2 regions of the Paenibacillus thiaminolyticus genome follow, and region 1 is predicted to be linked to the other one. Evidence: riboswitches for the same ligand, from Rfam matches in the RefSeq annotation. Region 1 holds a riboswitch; the other holds the start of a gene.

Region 1 (7,480 bases):
TTTATCTCCTCCTTTCCTTACTCGATATAATAAATATGCCGGGATGGCAGCTCCAGGCAGTTGAGCCTTCCACCGTATACGCAGCCGCCGTCGATGCCGATAATCGAATTGGTTCCAAAATAAACCTCGTCCGAATCATGCAGCAACTTCGTGGGGGAATGACCGAATATGACCGTCTTCGGGCCGCTGTAGCCCTTATGAAATTCCCCGCGTATCCAGACCAGCTTATGCGGATCGCAATCCGCCAACGGTATCCCCGGCTCCACTCCCGCATGGACGAATATATAATCATCCGTCTCATAATAGTAGGGCAGCTTGTCCACGAATGAGATGGCATCCAGCAATTCATCGGTCCAGCGGATAGCTGCCGGCTGCCCCTCTGCTTCTTCCTCCGCATAGCCGTAGCTCAGCAGCGTCTGCTTCGCCCCGTTGCGGAACCAGCGCTCGACCGCCTTTTCCTCATTGCGGTACGCGTCGAGCATCATTTTCTCATGATTGCCCATCAGGACGATGGCCCCCAACTGCTGCAGCTCCCGCACCTTAGCGAGCACTTCTCTTGAATGCGGGCCACGGTCAATATAATCGCCCAGCAGCAAAAGCTGATCGCGATTCACGTCATAGCAGGCCATCTCCAGCAAACGCTCGAACTTTTCCAATTCTCCATGAATATCGCTAATGACAAGCATTCGCTCCATCGTATCGATCCCTTCCTTCTCTTTCCATCGTACCATGAGCGAATATTTCCTATCCAGCCTTGCATGCATAATATTTTCCGTTCTTGTCCTTATCCCGGAATCCGGCTTCCACTCTCTCAGGAGACCTCTGTCTTCGTCATGCTTATTGGTGAAGCAGCACACCGACCCGTTGCTGCTTGCTGCCGTTCCGGTATCTCGCCTTCTGGAAGAGCACAATGTATTTGTCAAGCCGCTGACTTTCCCGGATTGCCCTTTCATTCAGCAGATCATTATTTTCCATCGCCAGATGGACCATTCGCGCTCGGATCTGTTCGATTTTGCACATCAGATCTTGTAAATCCGTCTCTTCCACTTCCGGCTCCAGCCTGCTCATCATCCATTCTCCGCCAGGAGCCGACAGCTCATTTCGATGAAGGAGCGCTCCCCGTTCCGCCATTCTGCAGGAACCGCCCTTATTCACGTCTTCCATCTCCTACTATTGCCCTCCCTCAAGCAACATGATTTGACAATTCCAATTATAAGCAATTATTCCTTCGTCATCCTAGTTAAAAAAAGTTAATAATCCCGTCGAATCATCACTTTTCATTCCAATTTGAGCCATAAAAAGACACTTCCCAGCAGGGAAGTGCCCAGCCATCCTTTTCAAGATTACTTACCTTGATAACGTTATGAAAATGAACGGAGTTACACTTCAAGTCCCGCTCCGTGATTGTACATATGCAAGGTTTTCGAGCCGTCTGTTATCGAATGATAGAGTTTCCGTTGCTGTTCTGATGCATATTGCCGATATTTTTCAAATAACATCATGCTTCGATAGGCAGAGCCTGGCTGATTGTTAAGGAACGATAGCTTCACACACCGCAGGATTCCATCTATCCCCCTGTCGAATCGTTGTCTCATGAACTCATATGTGGCGTAGTTGTACAGAAAGTTAAGAAGCCGCTCTATGTAAATGATGCTCCCGCTATCCTTAAGCTGACAAATCTGCTTCGAAAATCTGTCCAAAACATGATCAACACAAAATCCATACTCCGAAGCGGACATCAGTATCGGGTTCAATCCCGGCAGCAATTCTGCCGGATGCTCGGCCAAATAATCCGCATATGGGTCAACGGCATTCTCGTTGCCCCTGCTTACTTCAAGCGTGTACAAATTGCCTCGTGCCCACAGCTTGAACTTCTCTATAAATGCAAGTCCCGCTTCATCCACCACTTCAAACCAATCCAAATTCTCATAGCCTTGTACATATTGCAGCGCCTCGGTGTACCTCTTGCATCTCTCCAGCACATTTCCCTTCATCAAATATCCTTCGCCATAATAGGCCACCAGCGGGAATTCGGATGGAGACAGCTTCGGGTCATTCCCCTTCTTCCGCTCTCGACTCATATATTGATATACTGTCGTTGCCAGCTCGCGCAGCTCATCTGCGTACTGTTCCGCTCGCCTCCATTGATATAAGCTGTAGCATACATTGCCCAAATAATGCAGCGCTTCAAGCTGGAGATGCTCCTGCAGCCGCTTCCGATAAGGAGAGAAGGCGATGACCGCTTCCCAGTTCTTCTGCGCATCCCGGCCGATCGACGCCCGGAACATCCGGTAGTGGCTCATAATGAGCCGCTCCGCAAAATTGTCCTTCTCGTTCTCTATCACATATTGATAGAAAGGCACAGCCGCCTGCACCTGACCCTTCGCATACAGTTCCTCCGCGACATCGTACAGCAACGCCAATGCAACCCGTGGCGTGTCCAGCATCTTCGCTATGATACTCTCAATGTAATCGAGGCGGTCCAACTCGGCGCAGCGGACCAGATAGGAGCGCACGCGCTTGTTCGACAGCCGCTCCTCGCCGCTTCGCAGCTTCCCGTTCCCACTCTTGAAGCATTCCTCGTAATATAAGTCGTATAGCCAGCCCGGCTCTTCTCCGAAAGCGGCAGCCAGCTTGTCCAACTGCTCCACCGTCATCGGACGTGGCGGATTCCCATTCAGCACCATGCTGAGATGCCCTTGATTAACGCCTGACAATTCGCTTACCTTCAGGAGCGTATATCCCTTCTCCTTAATCTTCTTGTCGATCTCCGACCGCAAAGCTCTGTATTGCCCAGCCATAGACATAACCTGCGATCTGCCTCCTGACAATCGAGCGAATGATTCGGCATCCTTCGACATGATCTGAGTAATTTTATTCATTTTTCCTTTTTTCCCCTTAATAGTATCATTATTTCATATCATTGTAAATGACATTTTCCCATAAAATTCATTCCTTATGCGTGGATTTGAAAGTATGATAGAGTATGTTAACTAGGAGATTTCCAGACTATCATCGGCATGACAGAAAGGGGCTTTATTCCGTATCTATGAATTCAGACATCATTATTACGCTTATTATATTGGCCGCTGCAGCGATTCTCTTCATGACAGGGAAGATCCGATCGGATCTGGTCGCCATCTGTTCCCTAATCCTGCTCGTCCTGCTTGGAATATTGACGCCGAACGAAGCGTTGTCCGGCTTCTCTAATTCCGTCGTCATCATGATGATCGGCTTGTTCATCGTCGGAGGCGGGATCTTCCAGACCGGGCTCGCCAAGCTGGCCAGCGGCAAGATGCTTCAGCTCGCGGGCGGCAGCGAGACGCGTCTGTTGATTACCGTTATCCTGGCCACGTCGCTAATCGGCGCCTTCGTCAGCAATACCGGCACCGTCGCCGTCATGCTGCCCATCGTCGTCAGCATGGCCGCCAGTGCCAATATCAGCCCGGGACGCCTGTTGATGCCGATCGCGTTCGCCAGCAGCATGGGCGGCATGCTGACTCTAATCGGGACGCCGCCCAACCTGGTCATCAGCGAGACGCTCGCCCAGGCGGGGTTCGATGAGCTGTCCTTCTTCTCCTTCACCCCGATCGGGATCGTCTGCCTCCTGATCGGCACCGGTCTTCTGCTGCTTCTGAGCAGGCTGCTTCCGAAGGAACAAGGCGAAGGGCGCGGCAAGCGGAACGCGCGATCGCTGCACGAGCTTGCCCGGCAGTACCAGTTGTCCCAGAACCTGTACCGCGTGCAGGCCGGCGACGAAGCGACGATTGTATCCCGATCGCTGCAGGAGCTGGATATTCCGAACCAATATCAGGTTCATATTATCGAGATTCGCCGCCGGACATCGAACAAGAACCCGTTCTTCAAGACGATCAATCAAGAGATTGCCGGTCCGGCGACCGTCATCCATGACAAAGATATTCTGTATGTATATGGACCGTTCCACCGCGTGCAAGCATTCGCCGAGGCGTGCGGGCTTCATCTGCTTGACCATCGGGCCGCCGAGATCGAGCAAGCTGCCGAACCGAATACCGAGCGGTACGCTTCGGATCAGATCGGCATCGCCGAGGTGCTGCTGCCGCCCAATTCCCCGCTGCTTAATCTGCAGGTGAAGCAGTCGGGATTCCGCGAGAAATACCAGCTCAATATATTGGCGATTCAGCGCAAAGGAGAGTATTTGCTGCATCAGCTCAAGGACGAGAAAATCCGGTTCGGCGATGCCCTGCTCGTTCAGGGGACATGGAAAAGCATCGCTCGGCTGTCAAGGGAGGAGTCGGATGTGGTCGTCGTCGGCCAGCCGCTGGAGACGGCAGCTGCGATGCCTATGAACCATAAAGCGCCGCTCGCGGCCGGCATCATGCTCTTCATGATCGCGCTGCTCATTCTGGAGATATTCCCGGCCGTCATCTCCGTCATGATCGCAGCCGTCCTGATGGTAGCCACGGGATGTCTTCGCGGAATGGAATCCGCCTACAAGACGATTAACTGGGAGAGCATCGTCCTGATTGGCGGCATGATTCCGATGTCCATCGCGATCGAGAAGACAGGCGCGGCAGCCCTGCTCTCGCAGAAGCTCGTGCTGACCCTCGGGAATATCGGGCCGTTCGCCTTGCTCGCCGGCATCTATTTTACGACGTCGATCCTGACGCTCTTCATCAGCAATACCGCATGCGCTGTCCTGGTCGCGCCGATCGCGATGACCGCTGCGATGCAGTTGGGCGTCAATCCGCATCCGTATCTGTTCGCCGTCGCGATTGCCGCCAGCATGTGCTTCGCCGTCCCGTTCTCGACCCCGCCCAACGCGTTGGTCATGTCGGCCGGCAAATATTCCTTCATGGACTATATCCGGGTGGGATTGCCGCTTCAGTTGCTGCTTGGCATTGCCATGGTAGCGCTGCTGCCGCTCTTTTTTCCGTTTTGAAAGCTAGCAAACGATCTCTCATTCGACAATCTCGTATTTCTATCAACAAAATGGGATATATTGTATGTACGTTCCATCTCAAAGATGATAGAATGAACCATAGAATAGATACGCTAAAAATGGATAATGGCAAACCCTAGCGAAAGCAGGGGACGCAAAGCCACGGGTCTAATGCATGCACGCATGCGATGATAGCCGGGTTGCCCTAATTGCGACAGTTGTTGCGTCTTTTTGGCGCCGCCTTTAGGGTGGCGCTTTTTTAATTGCAAGAGCGCCCCCGTTTATCATCTCATTCTAGCGTAGTTTAATTTCGTTATGGAATGGGGAGATAGCTATGGGTACACATCAATATACGACCGAACACAACGATAACTCAACCGTGAATAGCCAACCTAAAAGAACAGCGAGACGGCATGCATCGGCACTCCTCTGCGCAGCAATAGCTATCGGTCTGTTCCTGACGCCTGCATTCACCTACGCGGCAGCGGACAGCATTCCGGCAGCGGACGGGGCGCTGCGCACCCCTCCAGTAGCCGCGGGAGCTAGCAGCACGATTAGCGGCACAGAATTCAAGCTTCAAGGCATCTCAATCGGGATGAGCGAATCGGAATTGATCGGAATTCTTGGAGAACCCGCCCGCAAAGATTTAAGCGAATACAATTTCGAATGGTACATATACAATCAGAATTATGAACGTTATATCCAGGTCGGCGTACAGCACGGCAAAGTGGTTGCCCTGTATACGAACGCCCAGGATTGGACTGGCGCCGGTGGAATCGGCTTCGGGTCGGCCAGACAAGAAGTCGAAGCCGCTTACGGCTCCCCGCTTGCCAGTCTCAAGAAAGGAAATACGATCTATAAGTTCAAGGACAACGGCGGAGAATACAGCCTGCATCAAGTCGGCGGGGTATATGCTACTCTATTTTACGATCTGAGCCGAAAAAATACGGTCACCTCGATCCAGCTCGTTGATCAGAAGATCGAGTTATCGTTCAAAGGCTTTTATGGAAAGCCAAGCGAACGATTGCGGGAAAGCCTTGAGCGGGAAGTGCTGGATTTGACCAATGCGGTCCGTGTACGTGAAGGAAAAAAACCGCTCGAGTGGAACGACGAGATTGCGGTAACGGCGCGCAAACATAGCGCAGACATGATGAAGCGCACCTTCTTCTCGCACGACAATCCGGATGGCCAGTCTCCGTTCGATCGGATGAAGCAAGACGGCATCGCTTACAGGATGGCCGGAGAAAATATTGCGGCCGGACAAACAAGCGCCATCTTCGCCCACGAGAACTGGATGAATTCAAGCGGCCACCGCAACAACATATTAAGCGATTTCGAGCGCCTTGGCGTCGGAATCTCCTTCGGCGGACCCTATCAAGTCTATTATACGCAAAACTTTTTTACGCCGAGCCGATAGATTCAAAAATGCCGCCGCCTCTTGCACAGGCGGCGGCTAGCATAGCTCTACTCGTTATGCTTCATTCTTTTGCGCGAGAACCACATGACAACTGCGGCAGCGCAGAACAACAGGCCAATCCAAGAAGCAAACGGCGATTTCTCTCCGGTTGCCGGCAGACTTGGTCCAGCCGGATGTTCAGGCTTCTTGCGGTCTCCCGGCCGGTTCGCAGGGAGTTCATTCGAGCCTGGTTGCTCTTCCGTGCCAGGCTCCTCTTCCGTACCAGGTGTGCCTGGAACGGTGTCTCCCGGTTCGGTCTCACCGCCGACTACCGTGTCTGGTCCTTCTACAATCGTGCCGGGAACCGTTTTTCTGTTATCAGGAGGCTTCGTGCCTGGAGTGGTGCCGGAACCCGGATCTGTCGTTCCGCCACCGCCTGAACCCGGCCCTTCTGGATCAGGGCGTTCCGGCTCCGGCTTGAAGCCTGACTTGACCAGACCAGCGTCAATGGTCAGGTTCCGTTCCCCCTGGCCGAGCATGATCACGTCGGTCCAGCCGTCGGCATTGGCTTTGGAATTACGCGTCAGGTCGTTGCCGGCTCCTTTGATCGTGAACTTATAACCATCTGGCAGCTCAAAGTGTACGATGTAGGTTCCCGCGGACAAGTTGTCGAATAAATAGTAACCGTTATATACGACCTCGGTTACGGCAGGCCCGTATACATCCCCCGTTACCGTGCCTCCGTATGTGGAATCCGTTACCGTTACGGTCTTGTATACCGATTGGGTTACAGTCGTGGCCAACAGTTCACGGTTACTGTTATACAGCTTGACAGGTACGCCATTCAAGCCAACCTCGTCTTCATCCTGAATGCCGTTGCCATTCTTGTCGATCCAGACGTAATCGCCAAGTGCACCTGTGCCTGGTGCTACCGGCAGCGGGATAAGCCCGGCATCGATGTTGTGGTTCTTCTCGCCGTTGCCTAACACGATTTCTTCCGTGTAGCCTTCCTCATTGATCACGTCAGAGTCTTTGGCAGGATCGTTGCCTTGGTGCGGCTTCGTCCAGCTATAGCCGTCCGGCAGGATGAATTTCACGATATATTTGCCGGCAGGCAGATTCGTAAACAGATAGTACCCTGGCTTGCCTTCAAAATTGTTATT
Region 2 (7,480 bases), 470 kb from region 1:
CGTTCAGCAATTGCTTGCTGCCCTTGGCTGTTCTCTACGGTATATACCAGCTTATAGGTTCCTGGAGTAGAGGAGTCAACCGCTCCTTCGATGACGATCCGCTCGGTCAGGTCGCCGTCCTTTTTGTCCGTAGCGGTAACTCCTTCTCTCGGATCGAAGTGCTCGCCAACGAAAATCGTTTTATCCGATGCGCCATGAATCACGGGTTTTGAAGCGACCGGCGGGGTGCTTCCATTTCCGAATGTCTTGAAAATATCGGTAAATTGATATTGAGACGTTACGCCGCTGTTATTTTCCAACATCGCATCCCGGTTCATCGACCAGAAGGAGGTCATCGCCAGCCCTTTCTCGATCGCATGATCCACAACCCACTGAGACCACTCCGTCGTGAAGACCGGATGAGCCGCTCCTTCAAAACCAATGGACGGCGTGGTTCCAATGATGCCATAAGCCTCTTCATCGGTTAGATCAATGTTGGCAAACTGCTTGAAGTACTGCTTCACTTGATTCTTCGTCGAATCAACGGCTCTCAGAGAAGCGGAACCATAGTTCTCGCCAGGCAGGAGCGTTCCGTTGCCATAGCACATCGTCATGATGTTCACGACTGTGACATCCACGCCGGCAGACAAGTAAGCTTCCAACACAACCAATTGAACAGAAGTCAGACCGCTTGGCAGTACAGGGAGGGTTAATACGATATCGACTCCCGTTGCATCTTGCAGCTTCTTAATCGCCTTCGCATTGGCGGCATTCAGGGCTTTGTTCTGAGCGCCGCCCTCAATGTCGAGGTCCAGTCTCGTCAGTCCATAGCCTTGAACAAGCTCCAAATACGTATTGAAGAGGATATCGGTGTCTTGAGTGACTTCCCAGAATGTAACGCCGTTCAAACCGCCCAGCGAGATCGTGACATCGCCGCCCATCTCGCGAATCTCCCGGATAGACTGCTTGATTCCTTGATATTGGGCGTTATCAGCATTTTTTTCATTGAGGACGGAGTACCCTCCCCATCCCCATTGCACTTTGCCGTCAACGATTTGGCGCGAAATGGTTTGAATAAAGCCGAGATTGAAGAATTTCACGCCTGTGTCCTCGGAAATTCTGGCGAGGTTAGGGGCGCCGTTGTTAGAATAGCCCGGCTTGGTAACCCATGCAACCATATCGACGAATGGAGAATTGACTTGCTTCGGCCACTCGATGCCTTGGCCAACCCCAAAATCATACCCCGGAGCTGCCGCTTCGATAACGGTAATGGTGCGTTTTTTCTCGGCCGTTAATCCTTGTGAATCCGTAATGGAGTACACTAGCTCATACTTGCCGGCCACATTCGTATTGACTTCTCCCGTCACGGTAATACGGGATGTCAGATCTCCGTCTTCTGTGTCCGTAGCGGTTACGCCGGCCAGCTTATCAAAGTTGTCGCCGACTTGAAGCGTCAGGTCCGTTACGCCATGCAATACAGGCGGTTGATTGTTGCTTGGAGCTTCATCACCCAGAATGAGTTGTCTGTTCATCTCCGGGCTGTTATTCGAGACCCGCTGAACAAGCTCCATGCTTGTAATCTCGGCATCTCCCTTAAGTTTGAACGTATAGGATCTGCCAGGCTCAATCGTCTTGGCGTCATAAACCGATTTCAAATCGACGACTGTATACCCGTTCTCATTGGTTACGGTTCCCGCCAAATAATCGCCGGAAGTGAACGATCCATCGGCTTGGATGTAAAGCTTCGGCAGCTTAACTGTTTTTGCTCCTCTTTCCACGGCTCTCAATACTTGATTCGATTCGGTCAAAGACTCGTTATTGACGAGGGTAATTTCATACCCTTTATTGTTGCCCCAAGGCTCTGTATACGGTTTCATAGCAACCGTCACGTCCAGCTTGGTATATTGGATCTCATGTGTTTTCAACGGCTGGCTTCCGAAGAGGCCTTCTTTCGTTACCTTTGTTAATTTGTCGCGCTTGGCCGGGTCCGTAGTAGGGGCATCATTGGAAGCCATCCAAGCAATGACGCCGCCTAGGCCGCGCTCAAGCACATATTTCGTTTTCTCTTGAATCGATCTTTCATTGTCATACGTGTAGAATACGCCAGTTGTATTATCATATAGATATGGAGCTTTAGCTGCATCATCCCAGTATTCTTTGAGATTCGGGTATGCGGCCTTCAACTTGTCGAGATTGCGATAAGACCAAGTCCCTGTTCGGCGGCCGCCGTCCCCCAGGACGAGAGGGGATTCACCAACCGCGCCGCGGGATGGAGTCTGATCCGCATCCTTGGCAGATAGTGCGGCGTCACCGAATAGTCCCGGATGATTCGGATCGGATCCTTGAGACACCTTATCCCAGCCGCGAGTATAGTAGGCCGCCCCGATAACAATCTTGCTCGGTTCGGCACCTTGCTGAATCAAATAGTTCACGCTCTCGTCAACAGATAGGTTGTTGCCGGTGAGCGGGTCATTTGGATTCGGATACAAGCCGGTATGATGGCCGCTTACCTCATCCCATGCGCCGCGCATGTCATAAGTCATGATGTTGGCAAAGTCTACAATGTTGAACAGTCTTGGCACATCAATGCCGATATCAATCTTAGCCTTCGGCGCTGGGAGCGCAACAGACAGTTCATACGCTTTACCAAGCTCGGCTCCTTGTTTATTCAATGCGTTTTTCAAGTCTTGCAGGAGCACGATATAATTATTTTTATCCTCCGGCGTGGCGTATTTCGTGCCTTCATCGTTTTTATTATCGACCAGATCAGGCTGGCGAACTTCAGCCGGGAACTCCCAATCCACATCAACGAAGTCCATGTTCGTGTACTTGATGAATTTCATGACATTCTCCACCAGATTCGCCCGCTTCGAAGCATCGGCCGCTACAACGGAGAAGTCGCCTGATTTGGACCATCCGCCAAGAGAGATGCCGATTTTCAGGTTCGGGTTTTCTGCGCGCAATTGCTGCAGGGCGATAAGGCTGCCTGAATTGGCCATATCCCATTGTACGCCATCCTGGCCGACAGGCGCGCCCACAGCCGCATCCTTGTCCGTAAAGACGAGGTTGCCTTGAGCGTCAAAATCGAGGAACGCATAGTTCAAGTGGGTTAATTGATCGGCGGGAATATCCTTGGGATAAAAGTTCCCTTGTCCTCCCCAAATCGACCAATCGCCATAGTACATGACATTCCGGATTTCCTGTGTCGAGTTCTTGACCACAGGTTCCTGTGCTGCAGGAACAGTCGTTCCTGCATAAGCTGGCGCCAATGAAGACACGAACATCATGATGGTCATTACCGTCATGGCGAACAATCTTCGGGCACTCTGCTTTCTCCTAGTCTTCATCCGTTATTCACTTCCTATCAATAGATTATATTAATAGGCAGCTAGGGCAGGGTAACGCTTACATTTATAACGCATACGACTAATAGGGCTTGGATGCTATTAATCGGCAACTGGCTGGCATAGAATTTTCCTTAGCCCCTTTAGCTTTGCGTCACTAGATTTCCCTAGCTTTGCCTAGTAATACCTGGACATAAATGCATACGCTTTTACTTTTAATGGCGGCGATGTATTGTATAACGATGCATGTATGCACCGTTTAATATACAGTATTTTCTCGTTTATTTAATGGGTCTTGCAGCTCATATGTGAATATATGAACATAGGTCGATTCTATTATTCACTTGCAACATATAAGGTTAATAATGCGGATGCGATAAGGGACCGTATTTTGATTTCATATGGTTTCATGCTGTGCATCTTCCTAGTAACTGCGCCATTCCCTTGGCATTCCTTGTTCTGCATTTTTACATTTTTAAGATGTCCGGCAAGGTTTGGGCCAATAGGTCTTAGGGAGGAGGGGAGATATATCTTGGATTGGATGAACTAGCCGGAGTTCGCAAAATGATAACCGAATATAACTATCCTTATGGGAGAGGTTCAGCAAGTTGCCTCCACATTTGGAATTGTAGTACGATGATAAGGAATCCAAGCAATGGGAAATTGTAACTCATATTACATAGGATAGGAGTGTTGCTACATGCTGACGCCACTGAAGGATAAGACGGTCGTCGTGACCGGAGCCAGCAAAGGAATCGGCAAAGGAATTGCGAGAACCTTCGCCGCACAAGGGGCGAAAGTCGCGGTCGTCGCACGCAGCTTGACGAAAGCGGAGGAAACCGCGGCGGAAATCCGGGATAACGGAGGTATTGCTCATGCCTTCCAAGGAAATGTCGCCGATTTGGAGTCGATGAAGTGCGTTGCAAGCGAGGCGGCCGCTACTTTCGGGGGGATCGACGTTCTGTGCGCCAACGCCGGTATTTTTCCGAATGCGACGATCGAGGAGATGACCGGCGAGCATTGGGATCAGGTGATGAACACGAATGCACGCGGGACGCTGTTTTCCCTTCAAGCCTGCCTGCCCTTTCTGAAGAAAGCGGAATACGGCCGGATCATTGTTACCTCCTCGATTACGGGGCCGGCCACCGGCTATGCCGGATGGTCGCACTACGGCGCAAGCAAAGCCGCTCAGCTTGGATTCATGCGCAGTGCGGCGCTCGAGCTCGCGCGCTACAACATTACAATTAACGCCGTCATGCCCGGCAACATAATGACGGAAGGCTTGGAAGGCCTTGGAGATCATTATCTGCAGGCGATGACGGCGTCCATCCCGCTCAAGCGGCTTGGAAGCGTCGAAGATATCGCTTACGCCGCTCTTTTTTTGGCTTCGAAGGAGGCTGGTTTTATTACGGGCCAGACCATCATCGTGGATGGCGGTCAGATTATTCCAGAGAGTCTGGAAGCGATGGTGCATACCTGATTCGATTCCTATAGGATACCGTTCATCATGAGCCACTGCTGGCCGAGCTTAATGTAATCATCATATACCCTATGTATAAGTGGACATCCGTTTTAGAAAAACGGTTTATGTCCACTTTTTTTGTGAAGCTGAATTGGAGTAGGGGCCTTGGGAGGACCAAGTATCCTATATTACCGTGGATGCCTTGCTGTACTTAATCCACGCGAAATACCTGATATTGCTTCCGGTACTCTCCGGGCGTGAACGATGTATGGCGTTTGAACAGACGAGTAAAATAATTGTGATCCTGGAACCCGCATTGTTCACCGATTTTGCTGAGGGGCAGCTCCGAATGCGTCAGCAGCCGCTTGGCCCGATCAATCTGCACATGATGTCTGTATTGCAGCGGGCTCATCCCCGAATACTGCTTCAAGCATCGCGCCAAATAATCGAAATGATAGTGCAAGTCGCGCTCCATCTGTCCAGAGTCGAAGGGAAGCTCCAAGCGGTTCGCCAAGTAGGAAGCCACTTTTTCGCCAAGAAAATAGGATCGGGCTTGCGGACTGCTCTTTCTCATCCCAGTTTGCAACTGAATGAGAAGCTGGCCCAACAAAATATGCAGCTCGAAGGAACGGTACTGTGTAAGCACGCGGTGCAAGTTCAGCATTTCTGTCATTAAAGGCACGACCGTCCGCAAATCTATGGCCGCAAATTTAGGAATATCGATCATGGCCGGATGGGATTCTGTATCCTGATCCGTCCGCTTCAGCAACGGCTGCTGCCAGTTGATTTTCTCCGCCAGCATCGGCTGTGAGGGCTGCGGATATTGAAAATGAATCCAATATACCTCGGTTTCTGTCTCGGTCGGACGGTATCCCCGATGTACCTTTCCAGGCTCCAGAACCAGCAGCATGCCTTCCTCTACATCATATTTAATTCCGTTTTCAGATCCGACGATGGAGCTGAGATCGGCGGACTGGGTACTGGATAAAATCCATGAAGCGAACAATCATAACGTCTCATTCCTATTAAATGGAGCACCCAATCAGCAAGGCTTGTTGGACGTAAATGTTTTGGAGCGCTTTCAAGAAATCGGAGAACGATACCGGCAGCCTGCAGATCTCGATTCAATTCCGGAAAGCTGGTTAATTAGAAAGTGAGAACGAAAAAAAATCGAAGATTTATCTTGTTATTTGCCCATGATAATAGTACTCTACCAACGATTCAGATAAGCTACTATTGGGTATAAGAAACCTTGGCGATGGAAAGGATTAGGAGCATCGGGTTGGTCTTTACCTAGATAAGGGAGTGAAGTCTGTGGTTAGTAAGCTTGGCCAAGTTATGTTGTATGTGAGTAACCAAGATGAGGCAGTGGATTTTTGGACAGGCAAATTAGGCTTTCATGTTATTTCTGAAGAAAATAACGGTCAAGGTATGAGGTGGATTGAAATTGCCCCGACAAAGGATGCGGAAACAAGCATCATTTTGCACAATAAGGAATTCGTAGCGAAAATGTCACCTCGATTACATCTTGGTACACCGTCTTTAATGTTTTTTTCGGAGAATCTGGATGAATTACATCGTGACTTATCAACTAAAAATATCAAAGTCGGTGACATTGTAACGATGCCTTCCGGCAAAGTATTTAACTTTGCCGATAATGAAGATAATTACTTTGCGGTAATGGAAAGAAACTAAATGACTTAAGTCATTATAGAGTCCAGCGGAAAGCATAAGCGTCAAAGAGCATCTTCTCCCACGAGGAAGAGATGCTCTTGGCTTTTTCGGGAGCAAGATACATAGGCCGGTTTACACGTGATATTTAAAAATTTTGATATCTTCACCGTTTCCACATAATTTCTGGTTACAGTATGAAATATCAGAATATGAAGTGGAGGTATGTGTGATGAAAGGTAAAGTAAAAATAATCCTTGCCATCGGTGTGATTAGCATCGTGATGGCTGGCTGTGCTAGTTCTACTGATAAAGATGCGATGGAGGAATTGGATTCTTCCCAAATGAACGTGGAGAGCACCCAGACACAGGGCTCAAATAATACGGGCAACATCATGACGAATGAAACGACGAGGGTAGATGGCAAGGAGTATACCATCACGGCGCAAGCGAGCAATTTGAAGGTATCCGATGACAAGACTCTGCCTGTATGGACATTCAATAATTCTGTACCCGGTCCGGAGATTCGTGTCACCGTGGGAGACACGGTAAAGATCAACCTAAAGAATGAGCTCGAAGAACCCGTTTCCATTCATTGGCACGGTTACCCTGTACCGAATGATATGGATGGGATTCCAGGCGTTACCCAAGATGCTGTTGTTCCAGGCAAAACGTTTACGTATGAGTTTAAGGCTACCGTTCCCGGTACCTATTGGTATCATTCGCACCAAGATAGTGTCAATCAGCTTGATAAAGGGCTCTACGGTGCCCTGATCGTGGAAGATCCGAACGATAGCTACGATCGGGATTACACCCTTGTATTGGACGAATGGATAAGTTCAGGCAGCACGGATAGGGAAGGCATGGATCATGGCAAGATGGACATGGGAGATATGAAGGGCATGGATCACAGTCAGATGAATAGGAGTGGCATGGGAAGCATGGAAGGTCATGATATGAGCATGTACGACCTGTACACCATCAATGGAAAGACTGGCGATGCCATTGATAAGCTAATGGTTAAA

Evidence for each region. Region 1 has a riboswitch for cyclic di-GMP ahead of FLT43_RS04160 (CAP domain-containing protein). Riboswitches for the same ligand answer to the same signal wherever they lie in the genome.
Region 2: it holds a riboswitch for cyclic di-GMP, as region 1 does, so the genes downstream of both, FLT43_RS01945 (glycosyl hydrolase family 18 protein) here and FLT43_RS04160 (CAP domain-containing protein) in region 1, are expected to answer to the same signal.

What each region holds. Positions count from the first base shown of each region.
Region 1 is NZ_CP041405.1:924,144-931,623, forward strand. It holds gene FLT43_RS04140 (metallophosphoesterase family protein) at 18-695, opposite strand; gene FLT43_RS04145 (aspartyl-phosphate phosphatase Spo0E family protein) at 838-1,164, opposite strand; gene FLT43_RS04150 (helix-turn-helix domain-containing protein) at 1,380-2,807, opposite strand; gene FLT43_RS04155 (SLC13 family permease) at 3,050-4,921, shown strand; cyclic di-GMP riboswitch class I at 5,040-5,129, shown strand; gene FLT43_RS04160 (CAP domain-containing protein) at 5,256-6,338, shown strand; gene FLT43_RS30455 (SdrD B-like domain-containing protein) at 6,386-7,480, opposite strand, start outside.
Region 2 is NZ_CP041405.1:457,063-464,542, forward strand. It holds gene FLT43_RS01945 (glycosyl hydrolase family 18 protein) at 1-3,326, opposite strand, end outside; cyclic di-GMP riboswitch class I at 3,429-3,511, opposite strand; gene fabG (3-oxoacyl-ACP reductase FabG) at 4,024-4,803, shown strand; gene FLT43_RS01955 (helix-turn-helix transcriptional regulator) at 4,997-5,791, opposite strand; gene FLT43_RS01965 (VOC family protein) at 6,100-6,480, shown strand; gene FLT43_RS01970 (multicopper oxidase family protein) at 6,689-7,480, shown strand, end outside.